3 regions of the Ensifer canadensis genome follow, and region 1 is predicted to be linked to each of the others. Evidence: riboswitches for the same ligand, from Rfam matches in the RefSeq annotation. Region 1 holds a riboswitch; each other region holds the start of a gene.
What was found. A riboswitch is a leader RNA that binds a small molecule or an ion and turns the genes downstream of it on or off. The one in region 1 is predicted to bind thiamine pyrophosphate.
Positions count from the first base shown of each region.

Region 1 (4,540 bases):
TCAGCAGTGCACCCGTGGCGGCCTTCAGGCGATCCGGCTCGACCGCCATGAAAGCTGCGATCAAGGCGCCGGAGAGGCACCCGGTACCCGTGACCTGCGCCATGAGGGGGTGGCCGTTCTCAACCCGGATCGTATGTAGATCCAGTGTGAGTTCATCGACTGCCCCGGTCTTGATCCTCAGCGCGCCATTGGCGTTACCGACGATATCCATCTCGCTTGCGTTGCCGCGAACAACGGAAGGGCCAGCTGCGATGAGTTCCCGGGCGAAGACAAGCCGCGAAGGCGAATAGTCGCAATGCACGGGATCGACGATCCACGGCTTGTCGGCATCGCGCGCAACCGCCGCTGCCAAACGGATCGCCCTCCGGCGCTCTTCATCAAGCGTACCGAGATTGACGACGAGCGCATCGGCTCGCTGGGCAAAAGCCTCGACCTCTTCCAGGGCCGATGTCATCGAGGGGATCGCACCCAGAGCTGCCAGTCCATCGGCTACGAACTTCTGCACCACCGTGTTCATCAGGCAATGCACGCGGGGGCGGCGCTGCCGCACAAGCGCCAGCGATGCGGCAACACTTTCGACGAAGTCCGATGTACCCGTCATCGGATTTCCACCGCGATATCGTCGACATCAGGTGCCTTGCCGATCAAACCGCTTTCGGCAAGAAAAGCGCCAAACCGCTCGTAGCGGCCACGGTCGAGCGCCGCCGGCCTTTTGGCGAATCGCGGCAGCGTGTCCGTGAATGCACTGCGGTTGAGTTCGTCATCGAGGTTCGGATAAGCCTTGACGAACAGCTTCCAGGCTTCAGTCGGATGATTGGTGAGGAAAATCGCACCCTGCTCCACCGCGACCAGGAAGGGCCGCAAGCGCTTGTCGGCAACCTTTGCCTTGTCGGAAACGAAGACGAGCTCGTCATAAACAGGCACGCCATGCTCTTCTGGGAAGAAGGAACGGCCCGCATGCCCCTCGAGCCGCATCTGCGTCAGTTCAAAATTCCGGAAGCCGCCGATCGTTGCATCGACCTTACCGGCGATCAGGGACGGAGACAGGGCGAAGTTGACGTTGACGAGTTCGACGTCCTCCTTCTTGAGACCGGCCGAGGCAAGCATTCGGCCGAGCATTGCATCCTCGAAACCGGAGACGGAAAAGCCGATCTTCTTGCCCTTCAAGTCGGCAAGGCTTCTGATCGGACCGTCGTCAAGGACAGTGACCGTGTTGAGCGGCGTCTCGACCAGGGTGCCAATGCGAACCAGAGGCAGGCCTGCAGCATGGTCAAGGTACAGGTTTGGCTGATAGTGCACGCCGATATCAGCCTGCCCCGCAGCGACGAGACGCGGCACGCTTGAAGGGTCTGCCGGTGGCACGAGCTCAACATCGAGCCCCGCCTTTTCGAACAGGCCGAGCTCCTTGGCGACGACGATCGGCGCATGGTCGGGATTGACAAACCACTCCAGCATCACTGTCAGTTTTTCAGCGGCAGTTGCTGAGCCAGCTGCAAAGACCACGCCGAGTGCGAGGCTGGCGGAAAGCAGAGATTTACGGATCATGATGTTATGAACTCTCCCAATTGATCTCAGAAATTCAGGTTTCCCGCGCCCAGTGCGCGAGTGGACGGGTTGCCTCATCGACGAGCAGCCTGAGGGCGACGGCAAGCACGGCAAGAATGGCCATCGCAGCGAAGACGACATCGGTCTGCATGCGGGCATTTGCCTGGACGATAACGAAGCCGAGGCCGGCCGAGGCGCCGACCCACTCGCCAACGACGGCGCCGAGCGGTGCCAACGGGGCAGCAACGCGGAGGCCAGTCACTAAGCCGGGCAACGCCAACGGCAATCGCACAAGCCGCAGCGCCTGCCAGTGGCTCGCCTTGGTGAGCGCGACGGCATCAAGGATCTGCGTATCTGTACGGCGCAGACCGTCCGAAAACGCAGAGACAACGGGAAAGAAAATGATGATCGCCGCCATCACGATCTTCGAAACCATGCCGAAGCCGAACCACAGCACCAGCAAAGGTGCGATGACGAAAACGGGAAAGGCCTGAAGGACGAGCACAAAAGGCCAGACGAGCTTTCCAAACCGCGGAAAAGCCGCCAGCCCGATTGCCGTCGCAACGCCGAACGCCGTGCCGAACGCGAGCCCGGCCAGCATTTCGGCGATCGTCACGAGACTCTGCTCGAGCAGAAATTCTGGCTGCCGCGCAAAGACGGCCAGTACATCCATCGGCGTTGGTAAAAGATAGCGCGGTAACGCGAACACACCCACCGCCGTCTGCCAGAGAGCAGCAAGCACAACAAGGCTGCGAACAAATGTGAACGCCAGGCGCATCGCCGGTCAGCCGACGCAGCAACCCGGACGAATTGCAAACCCGCCATTCGGCGGCAACTTGGCAAAAGACAGCATCGATCGATCTCCAGACAAAATATCACGGAGATCCAGGTGAAAGCGAAGACGCGATTAGTTTGCCGAAATCGGCTCTTTTCCCGTTCCTACGCCGGCATGACCCGGATCAGGTTCAAGGGTCCGGCTCACCGCCATCTCAGCACAAGATGTGCACCCCTCGGAATATCGTGAAAAGATGGAAGATCTTGGAATGGCTGTCAACACCCCCTCGAAAACTCTCTGTGCGACCGGTCGAATCGCCGTTTCTGTGAATGTTAGGTGCTCCTGATTCGCAACAGGGCAAAAGTCGAATTAGTTCACATAAAGTAACACTTGAGCATATTGCGATTTATTCTTGCCAAAAAGCGCGTTCACCGGCAATGTAAACTCCATTCACCAAGACAAATTTTAGTACCAACTGCCTAAACTGGGGCGTTATTTCAAATGAAAACTAAAGGAAGGAGCAATCCTCTTAGAGACACGCTTTTCGGGACATTCCACGTGACATCAGGCAGACACCCCGCTGCCGCTTTCGAACCCTCGGCCCCTCCCGCAGGGGCCCATTTTTGAGCTCGAAGACGTCGACATTGTCGGCCATAGGCGATCTCGGTGACGGCTTGCAGAACACGGCATTCTTGCGCTTAAGCGCGGCCGGCGGCACTTTCGCTGGCATTGATGAAGATCGCAGCGCGTCAAGAGACCTCTGCAGCGATCGTCAAAGACCTCTTTACTCTCTGGCAGGCGACCCTGCCGCGGGTAGATGATGCGAGCTTTTCCGAGCGCCGGCCAAATCGGGCTCGATCGAAGGCTTTCAGGATTTGCGTCAGCCGCTCGATCCGTTCATCGGCGTCCGCGCTGCGGGCCTCGAGATCATCGATCTTGTCTCTCCAAGGCCTCGACGCGGGCTGCTTTTTCGGCCATGGCAAGGACCATGGCTTTCAGAGCCTCTACGTCATCCGGGAGTTCGATATCGGGCAGCGTCATGGGCTTGATCAGAGCATATCTTGCCAAGATCCGCCCGTAGCTTCAGGCCGCTGATTCACTTCGCCGCGGCCGTTTTACCCAACAATCTCAGGAGGCCTGATCGGCGTAGACCGAACTCGTTTCCAGTCCATACCGTCCACAGAGCTAGAAGCTGGGCATGATTGAGCTGGACCTGACTGTGGCCGATCCGCCGCTCATTTGCTGTCGCAACAATGCCCCGGCGACCCGCGTGTTAAAGGCATAAGCGTTGGCGCATTGTGGAGGCATCCTAACGCGGAATCCGGACCGTCTGGCTACCTACCACCCCCCAAGCCCCCCGGAATCTCAGAGTTGTATCCCCCAGTGTCGGCGCATGCTCGACTTGGGGTGCTCGCGCCTCGGCCGCCCGGTCGACAACGCAAATTGCGCCGAGACGCTTCAGCCACTGCGCGACGTGCGTTTACGCCTGCGAACTATTGGAGCGCCCGCCTCAAAAATGGCTCAGTACAGACGCCTAAGCCAGAGCGCGCCGCCGGAATTTCGTATGAACGGCGGGAATGTCTTCAACATGTGGTCGCCGTGCAGTTGGGCCATGTAGTCATTGAAGAACATTATATGGAAACAGCTATTGAACGCGAGGAAGCTGCGTATGGAGTAAATTTCATTCCAAGAGCGGTTGTCTTCCATGATCCATTTGTAACCGTACTCAAATGGATAGAAGATATCGTGGAAATGGATGATCACACCAGGGTTTAGACGAGGCAGAATTTCTGCCAACTCGTAGGCAACGTCGCTACCGGTTTTAACAACGTGAGTGGAGTCGATGAACAATATGTCGCCCGCCTCCAGTTCTGTGAAAATCTCCATCGGAGCATCTTGCACGCCAGCTTCAATAATTCGCGCGCGGGCAATATCATTTTCGCGAAGAACATCGCGGAGAAGCTTGGGGAACGGCTCAACGAACGTGATTTGAGTTGTTAGCTCACCCTCTTCGATGGTGTCCATAGTGCACGCCGAGGACCACCCACACCCCACCTCCACCATGCGTTTTGGCTTGATGCTAAGGAGCATCGCCCGAAGCACAGTGCCATCCCCAACGCAGTACGAAGGGTTTTTATAGTGATAACGGTGAACTTTACCGGGTTCGTCTGAAAAGGTCGCCGTATTGGCGATAGGGGCGAGGACATCAGTCCACAACTT
Region 1 covers NZ_CP083371.1:911,451-915,990, reverse strand. Annotated here, with positions in the region: gene J3R84_RS23860 (hydroxyethylthiazole kinase) at 1-601, opposite strand, end outside; gene J3R84_RS23855 (ABC transporter substrate-binding protein) at 598-1,542, opposite strand; gene J3R84_RS23850 (ABC transporter permease) at 1,580-2,323, opposite strand; TPP riboswitch at 2,465-2,566, opposite strand; partial or broken gene J3R84_RS23845 (IS66 family transposase) at 3,133-3,361, opposite strand; gene J3R84_RS23840 (class I SAM-dependent methyltransferase) at 3,842-4,540, opposite strand, start outside.

Region 2 (4,540 bases), on a different replicon from region 1:
TCTGGTCGAGCGTCGCCATCTCAAGATTGGTGCCGAGTTTCACCGTGCCGGTATCCGGCTCGATCTGCCCGGTCAGCATCTTCAAAAGCGTCGTCTTGCCGGCACCGTTCGGGCCGACAAGGCCGATCCGGTCGCCACGGTGCACGCGAATGGAAAACGGCGCAACGATCGTCCGCTCGCCGTAAGCCTTGGTGATCTTCTCCGCCTCGATCACCAGCTTGCCCGATTCCTTGGCGTCGGAAGCCGCCGCCTGAACGGAGCCCTGCGGCCCCTTGTGGCCGCGATGGCGCGAGCGCATGTCCTGCAATTCGCCGAGACGACGCATGTTGCGCTTGCGCCGGGCGGTAACGCCGTAGCGCAGCCAATGCTCCTCGCGCTCGATCGCCTTGCCGAGCTTGTGCTGCTCCAGCTCTTCCGCCTCCAGCACCTCGTCGCGCCAGGCCTCGAAATGGCCGAAGCCGCGGTCGAGCCGGCGGGATTGGCCGCGATCGAGCCAGACCGTCGCGTTCGAGACCTTTTCGAGGAAGCGCCGGTCGTGCGAGATCAGCACCAGGGCCGAACGGCTGCGGGTCAGCTCGTCTTCGAGCCATTCGATCGTCGGCAGATCGAGATGGTTGGTCGGCTCGTCGAGCAGCAGGATATCCGGCTCCGGCGCCATCACCCGGGCAAGCGCTGCGCGGCGCGCCTCGCCGCCGGAAAGGCGTGCCGGGTCTTCTTCGCCGGTCAGACCCAGGTGCTGCAGTAGGTAAGCGACGCGATACGGGTCGTCGCTTGGGCCAAGGCCCGACTCGGCATAGGCCTGCACCGTGTCGTAGCCTTCGAAATCCGGTGCCTGGGGCAGGTAGCGAACGGTCGAGGACGGATGGCGGAAGACCTCGCCCGATTGCGCTTCGGCAAGACCGGCGGCGATCTTCATCAGCGTCGATTTGCCGGAACCGTTGCGCCCGACAAGGCAGATGCGATCCCCCGGCTCCACCTGCAGGTTGGCGCCGGCCAGAAGCGGCGTGCCACCGAAGGTCAGGAAGATATCGTCGAGTTTCAGAATGGGAGGCGCCAAGGCTCAGGCTCCGGAAAGGTCATAGGGGCGGGCGAGAACGATCGCCCGGCCGGTGTCGAGGGAAATGCGAAGGGGACCCTCCGCGACATTGGAAACGGTGCGCGAAGACCCGAACGGCAACGTGAAATCGGTGAGCGGATAACGCGCGTTGACGATCGTAAGCCCGATGAGATCGGTCAGTCCGAGGATCGAGAATAGGCTGCCCTTCGGCAGATCGATTTCGATCTCGCCTGCAAGCAGCGGATAGGCCTCCTCCTCACCCGAGGTCATGAACACCGGCAACCCACGTTCGGCCAGCGAAGCAGCCTGAAGCAGGTGCAGGAAGGCATGGTCGCTGCGTGATCCTCCGAGCGCGCCGGCAAAGATCAAGGCTTCGGCGCCACGCGACAGCGCCGCCTCGACAGCGATTTCGCCATCGGTCGCAGCCTTGGCGGCGGGATAGGGCTCGCGCGGGACATCGGCAAATTCCGCGAGCAGCGCCTCCTCGGTCGAATCGAAATCGCCCACCCAGACGTCGGGGGTCACGGATAGCACCCGCGCATGCCGCATGCCGCCATCGGCCGCAACGAAGCGGCTGCCTGCGAGCTGGCGCGCAAGGCGATCGGTCGGGGTCAGTGCACCGCCGAGCAGAATGGTGAAGGTGGATCGGGCCATGGCAAAGCCCATAGCGCAAAGGCACGGGCAAGGAAAAGCAAGAAAACCGAACAAGGGCGCGATCCGGCGATTTTGCGTCCTCGTTGTCAGTGATCTTCGGGCAAGGTATCGGGAAACAGCATCTCCGCATAGATCCCGGGGTTGGAATCGGGGATCTCGATGGCGCCGACCGTGCGTCGGTAGAATTCGGCCGGGCCGACGCCGCCGATGATGGCGTAACCGTAGCCTGCGTCACGCATCGCCGTCAGGCTCACGCGCAAGAGCGCCTCGCCGATCCCCGTCCGCGCATGGCCTCGTCGACGCCCGTCGGCCCGAAGAAACCGAGCGCTGTGACATCGTGGCAGGCAAAGCCGACGATCCGGTCCTCGAACACCGCGATGTGCATGCACGTCGGCGTCGATCTGAAGGCCACCTCCGCCTCGCCCGCCCAGCCGGAGCCAAATGTCTGCTCGATCCAGGGAACAACAAGCTTCGTTCGGGTGCCATTGCGCGGTGAATGCCGATACCGTCAGCAAGCGGTGATCTCGCTTGTGCCGGCAGTGCATAAAGGCGAACGAGCATGTCAGTCATCGCAGGCTCCTTCGGCGTCTGCAAACTCTGCCGACGATTTTACCCCATGCGCCGCGGCGCGAAAATGCGGGGCGGGCGCTTTTGCCGTCCTCAAACTTCGCTTGCCATCAAACCGGCTCGGCGGTAAATCTCTACCCGCTCTAACGGGGTGCCTTCCGACCGCATGGCGGCCGAAGGCTGAGAGGCGTTGAACGCCAACCCGCGGAACCTGATCCGGCTCATACCGGCGGAGGGATTAGACGCGATCGGATCGATACGCCCTTTTCCCATGCAACATCATTTTTAGGGAGAGGTGCCTGCCATGTCCAATTCATCGCAACTCAAGGTTCTTAGCCGGCTAGCGCTTGCCGCGACGGCAGGACTTGTCTTCGCGGCCAATGCCGTTGCTGCCGACAAGACGCTGACCGTCTACACCTATGAAAGCTTCATCACCGAATGGGGGCCGGGTGCCAAGGTCGCCGAAGCTTTCGAGAAGACCTGCGAATGCAAGGTCACCTATGTCGGCGTCGCCGATGGCGTCGAGCTTCTGACCCGCCTCAAGCTCGAAGGCGCGGCCTCCAAGGCCGACATCGTGCTCGGCCTCGATACAAACCTCGTCGCCGAGGCCAAGGCCACCGGCTTCTTCGCGCCGCACGGCATCGAGCCTGCCAACGTCAAGGTACCCGGCGACTTCACCGACGACACCTTCCTTCCCTATGACTACGGCCATTTCGCCGTCGTCTACGACACCCAGACCTTGAAGACGCCGCCGAAGAGCCTGAAGGAACTGGTCGAAGGCGACGCCTCTCAGAAGATCGTCATCGAGGATCCGCGCACCTCGACGCCGGGCCTCGGTCTGCTTCTCTGGGTCAAGGCCGTCTATGGCGACGAAGCCGGCGCCGCCTGGGCCAAGCTCAAGGACAGGGTACTGACCGTAACGCCGGGCTGGTCGGAAGCCTATGGCCTCTTCACCAAGGGCGAAGCGCCGATGGTGCTTTCCTACACCACGTCGCCCGCCTACCACATGGTGGCGGAAAACACCGACCGCTACCAGGCGGCCGAATTCTCGGAAGGTCACTACATCCAGATCGAAGTTGCCGGCATGACCAAGAGCGCCAAGGAGCCGGAGCTTGCCAAGCAGTTTCTCGCCTTCATGACCGGCCCGGAGTTCCAGTCGATCATTCCGACGACCAACTGGATGATGCCGGTCGCGGCGACCAAGGAGCCGCTGCCGGAGGCTTTTAGCAAGCTGGTCAATCCGGAGAAGACTTTCCTGCTGCCGTCGGAAGAGGTGGCGGCGAACCGCAAGGCCTGGATCGACGAATGGCTGGCCGCCATTAGCAAGAACTGAGGCGCATTTGTTCGCGCCTGCCGAAAATCGCATCACGATGACCGCCGGGACTTTAAGTCTCGGCGGTATCCTGCTGTTTGTCGGCCTGGCGATTGCAGCCCTTTTGCTCCAGAGCGGTGACTTCGGCAACAGCGTGCTGTTCGATGCCTATATCTGGCGGGTAACGCGCTTCACCTTGCTGCAGGCGAGCCTTTCGACGCTGCTTTCCGTTGTTCTTGCCATCCCGATCGCACGGGCGCTTGCGCGCCGGCCGAGCTTTCCCGGCCGCGTCTGGGTTCTGCGGGTGATGGCCCTGCCGCTCGGCCTGCCCGTGCTTGTCGGCGCGCTCGGGCTGATCGAGATCTGGGGCCGGCAGGGCGCGCTCAACACCGCCCTCGCCGGCCTCGGGCTGCAGCAGCCGATCAGCATCTACGGCCTTTTCGGCATCCTGCTCGCCCACGTCTTCTTCAACATGCCGCTTATCGCACGTCTCTTTCTCGCCGGGCTCGAGCGCATCCCTTCGGAATACTGGAGAACCGCCGCCAATCTCGGCATGCCGCCAGCCGCACTCTTCCGCTTTGTCGAGTGGCCGGTCCTTCGGGGATTGCTGCCAGGTGCTGCCGGCCTCGTCTTCATGCTCTGCGCCACCAGCTTCACGCTGGTGCTGACGCTCGGCGGCGGGCCTGCCGCCAGCACCATCGAGGTCGCGATCTACCAGGCGCTGCGCTTCGATTTCGACCCGCCGCGGGCGATCGCCCTGTCCGCCCTACAGATCGTCATGACCGGAGCCCTGCTCCTGGCTCTAACGCGTGTCGCGACCGAACCTGCACAAAGCGCAACCGCGGGCAAAATCTCCAGACGCTATGATGCAGGAACCGGCCTCTCCCGGACGTCCGACGCCGGCTGGATCCTGTTCTCGCTGCTCTTCATCGGCGCACCGCTGATCGCCG
Region 2 covers NZ_CP083370.1:3,541,552-3,546,091, forward strand. Annotated here, with positions in the region: gene J3R84_RS17250 (ABC-F family ATP-binding cassette domain-containing protein) at 1-1,057, opposite strand, end outside; gene J3R84_RS17255 (thiamine diphosphokinase) at 1,061-1,711, opposite strand; partial or broken gene J3R84_RS17260 (GNAT family N-acetyltransferase) at 1,798-2,281, opposite strand; TPP riboswitch at 2,416-2,533, shown strand; gene thiB (thiamine ABC transporter substrate binding subunit) at 2,583-3,611, shown strand; gene thiP (thiamine/thiamine pyrophosphate ABC transporter permease ThiP) at 3,643-4,540, shown strand, end outside.
Region 2: linked by a shared signal. The riboswitch ahead of thiB (thiamine ABC transporter substrate binding subunit) and the one ahead of J3R84_RS23850 (ABC transporter permease) in region 1 are both predicted to bind thiamine pyrophosphate.

Region 3 (4,540 bases), 370 kb from region 1:
AGATCCGCATCGAGCAGAATTTCGGCCCGCACATGGAGCAAAAATGCGCGACCTTGTGCGCCTCCTTCGGCAAGGTTTCGTCGTGGAAGGAGCGGGCGGTTTCCGGATCGAGCGACAGGTTGAACTGGTCCTCCCAGCGGAACTCGAAGCGGGCGCGCGACAGGGCGTCGTCGCGGGTGCGGGCCGCCGGGTGCCCCTTGGCGAGATCGGCGGCATGGGCCGCGATCTTGTAGGTGATGACGCCCACCTTGACGTCGTTGCGGTCGGGAAGCCCCAGATGTTCCTTCGGTGTCACATAGCAGAGCATGGCCGTGCCGAACCAGCCGATCATCGCGGCACCGATGCCCGAGGTGATGTGGTCGTAGCCCGGGGCGATGTCGGTCGTCAGGGGCCCAAGCGTATAGAACGGCGCCTCGCCACAGACAGCGAGCTGCTTGTCCATGTTTTCCTTGATCTTGTGCATCGGCACGTGGCCGGGGCCCTCGATCATCACCTGGCAGTCTTTCGCCCAGGCGATCTTCGTCAGCTCGCCCAGCGTTTCCAGTTCGGCAAATTGCGCCGCGTCATTGGCATCGGCGATCGAGCCCGGACGCAGGCCGTCGCCGAGCGAAAACGAGACGTCATAGGCGCGGCAGATGTCGCAGATCTCTTCGAAGTGCTCGTAGAGAAAGCTCTCCTTGTGGTGGTGCAGGCACCATTTCGCCATGATCGAGCCGCCGCGCGAGACGATGCCGGTGACGCGGTCGACGGTCAGCGGGATATAGTGCAGCCGGACACCGGCATGGATGGTGAAGTAATCGACCCCCTGTTCCGCCTGCTCGATCAGCGTATCGCGATAGACTTCCCATGTGAGATCCTCGGCGATGCCGTTGACCTTTTCCAGCGCCTGGTAGAGCGGCACGGTGCCGATCGGCACGGGCGAGTTGCGGATGATCCATTCGCGGATGTTGTGGATGTTGCGGCCGGTCGAAAGGTCCATCACCGTATCGGCGCCCCAGCGGGTGGCCCAGACCATCTTCTCCACTTCCTCGGCCATCGACGAAGTGACGGCGGAGTTGCCGATATTGGCATTGATCTTCACCAGGAAATTCCGGCCGATGATCATCGGTTCGGATTCTGGGTGGTTGATGTTGGCCGGCAGCACGGCGCGGCCGCTGGCAATCTCCTGGCGGACGAATTCGGGCGTGACGTGATCGGGGATATGGGCGCCAAAGCTTTCGCCGTCGCGTAGCGCGGCGCGTGCAGCGTCGCGGCCAAGGTTCTCGCGGATGGCGACGAACTCCATCTCGGGCGTGATGATGCCGGCCCGCGCATAGGCAAGCTGCGTCACCGCGCGCCGGCCGGTTGCGCGCAGCGGCGCGTGACGGAGGGGAAAGGTCGGCGTCAGCCGGTCGCCGGAGGCAAAGCCGTTGTCTTCCGGCCGCACGTCGCGCCCGTCATAGGCTTCGACATCGCCGCGAGCGATGATCCAGTCGCGGCGCGGTCTTGGCAATCCATCCTCGATGCGGATGTTGGCATCTTCTACGGTGTAGGGACCGGAGGCGTCGTAGACGGTGACCGGCGGCTCGCCCGACGTCGGGTGCAGGGTGATTTCGCGCATGGGAACGCGGATGTCGGGATGGATCGTGCCTGGCTTGTAGACCTTTTTCGAGGCGGGAAGCGGGCCTTTTGTGACCGAGAGTTCTGCGGGTTTGGTGGCAATATTCATGATGAGGCTCCAAGTTTGCGGTTGGAGACCCAGTTCTGAAGCCGGAAGGAAAAGACATGTTTGCCTGAAATTCCGCGCGAATGACGGAATCGTGGCGTCAATGTCTGCACCGTCCCTACGCCAGTATGAACTGGATCAGGTTCAACGGGTCACTGCGCCTCGGTCGGCAAAGCCGATCCGCCCAGCAGTATCTCAGCCCCTTGACGGGACCCCCCTGGTGAATGCCTAGAGATAGCCATCGATCCGGATGCGCCGTCAAGCGTTAATCCGAAGGTTGCGTGTCAGGCCTGTTGATTGCCCGGTAGAGCGTTTCCGGATGAGACGAAGCCGCGGGCACGCTCGTTCTTTTCGTTTTTACGCATTTCCTGACGGAAAACCGCTCCGCACTTTTCCTGGAAATGCGCTAGCGGCCGGACTTCTCTGATCCCCGGCGATCGGCATAATCCGCACGGTTGATGCCGTGCCGCTGCAGCTTGTCATAGAAGGTCTTGCGCGGAATGCCGAGCGCTTCGATCGTCGCCTTGACGTCGCCGTGCTGCGCCCGCAGCGCTTCTTTCAGAATTTCCGCCTCGTAGCGCTCGATCCGCTCGGGCAGGCCGGCACTGGTCGGCGCCGCGGCAATCGGTTGGCCGAGCGAACCTTCGACGCCAAGGGCGACGCGCTCGGCGAAGTGCGAGAGCTCGCGCACATTGCCCGGCCAAGAATGAGACCTCAGATAGTGGCTGACGGCCGGCGAAAGCGTCGGCACGTCGCGCTTGAAACGCTCGGCTGCCCGCGTCAGGAAATGCGAGAAGAGAAGGGGGATATCGTCCCGGCGTTCGCGCAGCGGCGGGATCGACAGGGTGACGACGTTCAGCCGGAAATAGAGATCCTCGCGAAAATCGCCCCGCTGGGCCGGGTCGCCGAGGTCGATCTTGGCCGCGGCGATGACCCGAATATCGACGGGGCGCACGATATTGGTGCCAAGCGGCGTGATCTCACGGGCTTCAAGCACTCGCAGCATCTTGACCTGCGTTGCCGGCGGCATCGCCTCGATCTCATCGAGGAAAAGCGTGCCGCCGCTCGCATGCTCGATACGGCCGACGCGCTTCTTCAGGGCACCGGTGAAGGCGCCGGGCTCGTGGCCGAAAAGCTCGCTCTCGATTACCGTTTCCGGCAGTGCGCCGCAGTTCAGCGCCACGAAGTTGCCGTTGCGGCGCCGGCTCCAATTGTGCAGCAGCGTCGCCACCACCTCCTTGCCGCTGCCGGTTTCGCCGGCAACAAGCACATCCACGTCGGTGTCGGCGATATGCCGCAAGGTCTGGCGCAGCCGTTCCATGACCGGTGTCTGGCCAATCAGCGGCAGGCTCTCACCGGCGACTTCGGCTGCGCGTTTCAGCGCGCGGTTTTCCATCACCAGCCGGCGTTTTTCCAAGGCGCGGCGTGCGCTCTGCACCAGACGGTCGGCGGCAAAGGGTTTCGGGATGAAATCATAGACGCCGTCCTTAATGGCCTGAACGGCCATCGGGATATCGCCGTGGCCGGTGACCAGAATGACGGGCAGGTCGGGGTCGAAATCGGCGATCCGGCGAAACAGCGTGAGGCCGTCGATCCCGGGCATGCGGATATCGCTGATGACGATCCCGCTAAAATCCGGGTTGAGGATTGCGAGCGCTTCCGCCGCGCCGGGAAAGGCGGAGACCGCGAGGCCGGCAAGCTCCAGCGTCTGCTTGATCGCCCGCCTGAGTTCGCTGTCGTCGTCGACGAGGCATACGGATTGCTGCATCGCTCAGGCCCTCTTCAAACGCACGGTGAAGACGGTGCCCTCAGGGCTGGTCTTGACCTCGATGTCGCCGCCATAGTCGGCGACAATCTCCTTGGAGATGGCAAGGCCGAGACCGAGACCTTCATCCTTGGAGGTGTTGAACGGCGTGAAAAGGTCTTCGAGGATATCGGGCCGAATGCCCGGACCATTGTCGGCGACAACAAGCGAAACTGTTTCGGAGGGGCCTAACTCGCACCGCACACGGATCTCAGCGTCTGCCCGATCACCGAGGGCTTCCAGGGCATTCTGCAACAGGTTGATCAGCACCTGTTCCAAGCGGATGCGATTGCCGAGCACGCTGAGGCCGTTATCAGGCAGGTCGATGACGATCGCGTCCATGCGGCCGGCAAAGCGGCTGCGCAGCAGCATTCGAGCGCCTTCGATCACCTCCCGCATCGCCGTCGGTTCGGCGACGAAACGGCCCTTGCGCGCAAAGCTGCGCAGTTCGTCGGTGATGGTGCCGACCCGCTCGGTCAGCGCAGCGATGCTTTCGAGATTTTCGACGGCGGTTTCTTTTTGGCCGCGGTCGAGGAAGGTGCGCGCATTGTCGGCATAGGCGCGGATGGTTGCGACCGGCTGATTGATCTCGTGGGCAACGCCCGCCGCCACCTGTCCGAGGATTGCCAGGCGGTTGGCCTGGACCAGTTCCTGCTGCACCGCCTGCAGCCTCTCGCCCGTGCGCCTGTGGTCGGCGATCTCGGTTTCGAGGTGATCGCGGGCGAGGCTTAGGTCCTGTGTGCGCTCGGCCACTCGGCGTTCCAACTCATCGCGCGCGGCGCGTTCGTTGGCCGCGACCTGCGTCAAAGCCTGGCGCCGGCGAAGAAGGAATGCGGCAAGCGCCAGCAGCGGCACGATAACGGCAAGGGCCAGCAGCCTTGCCTCGCGGCTCGCGGCGCCAAGGGCTGCGTCTAGCGGTGCCAATTGCTCCAGCCGCCAGCTGGTCGAGGGCACCATGGTCTCGACCCTGAGGTATTGCCGCTCGCTGCTGCCGGGCAGAAGCGCTGTCAGCACGCTCGATCCATTGCTCG
Region 3 covers NZ_CP083371.1:539,300-543,839, forward strand. Annotated here, with positions in the region: gene thiC (phosphomethylpyrimidine synthase ThiC) at 1-1,708, opposite strand, end outside; TPP riboswitch at 1,803-1,934, opposite strand; gene J3R84_RS22105 (sigma-54-dependent transcriptional regulator) at 2,112-3,473, opposite strand; gene J3R84_RS22110 (sensor histidine kinase) at 3,477-4,540, opposite strand, start outside.
Region 3: linked by a shared signal. The riboswitch ahead of thiC (phosphomethylpyrimidine synthase ThiC) and the one ahead of J3R84_RS23850 (ABC transporter permease) in region 1 are both predicted to bind thiamine pyrophosphate.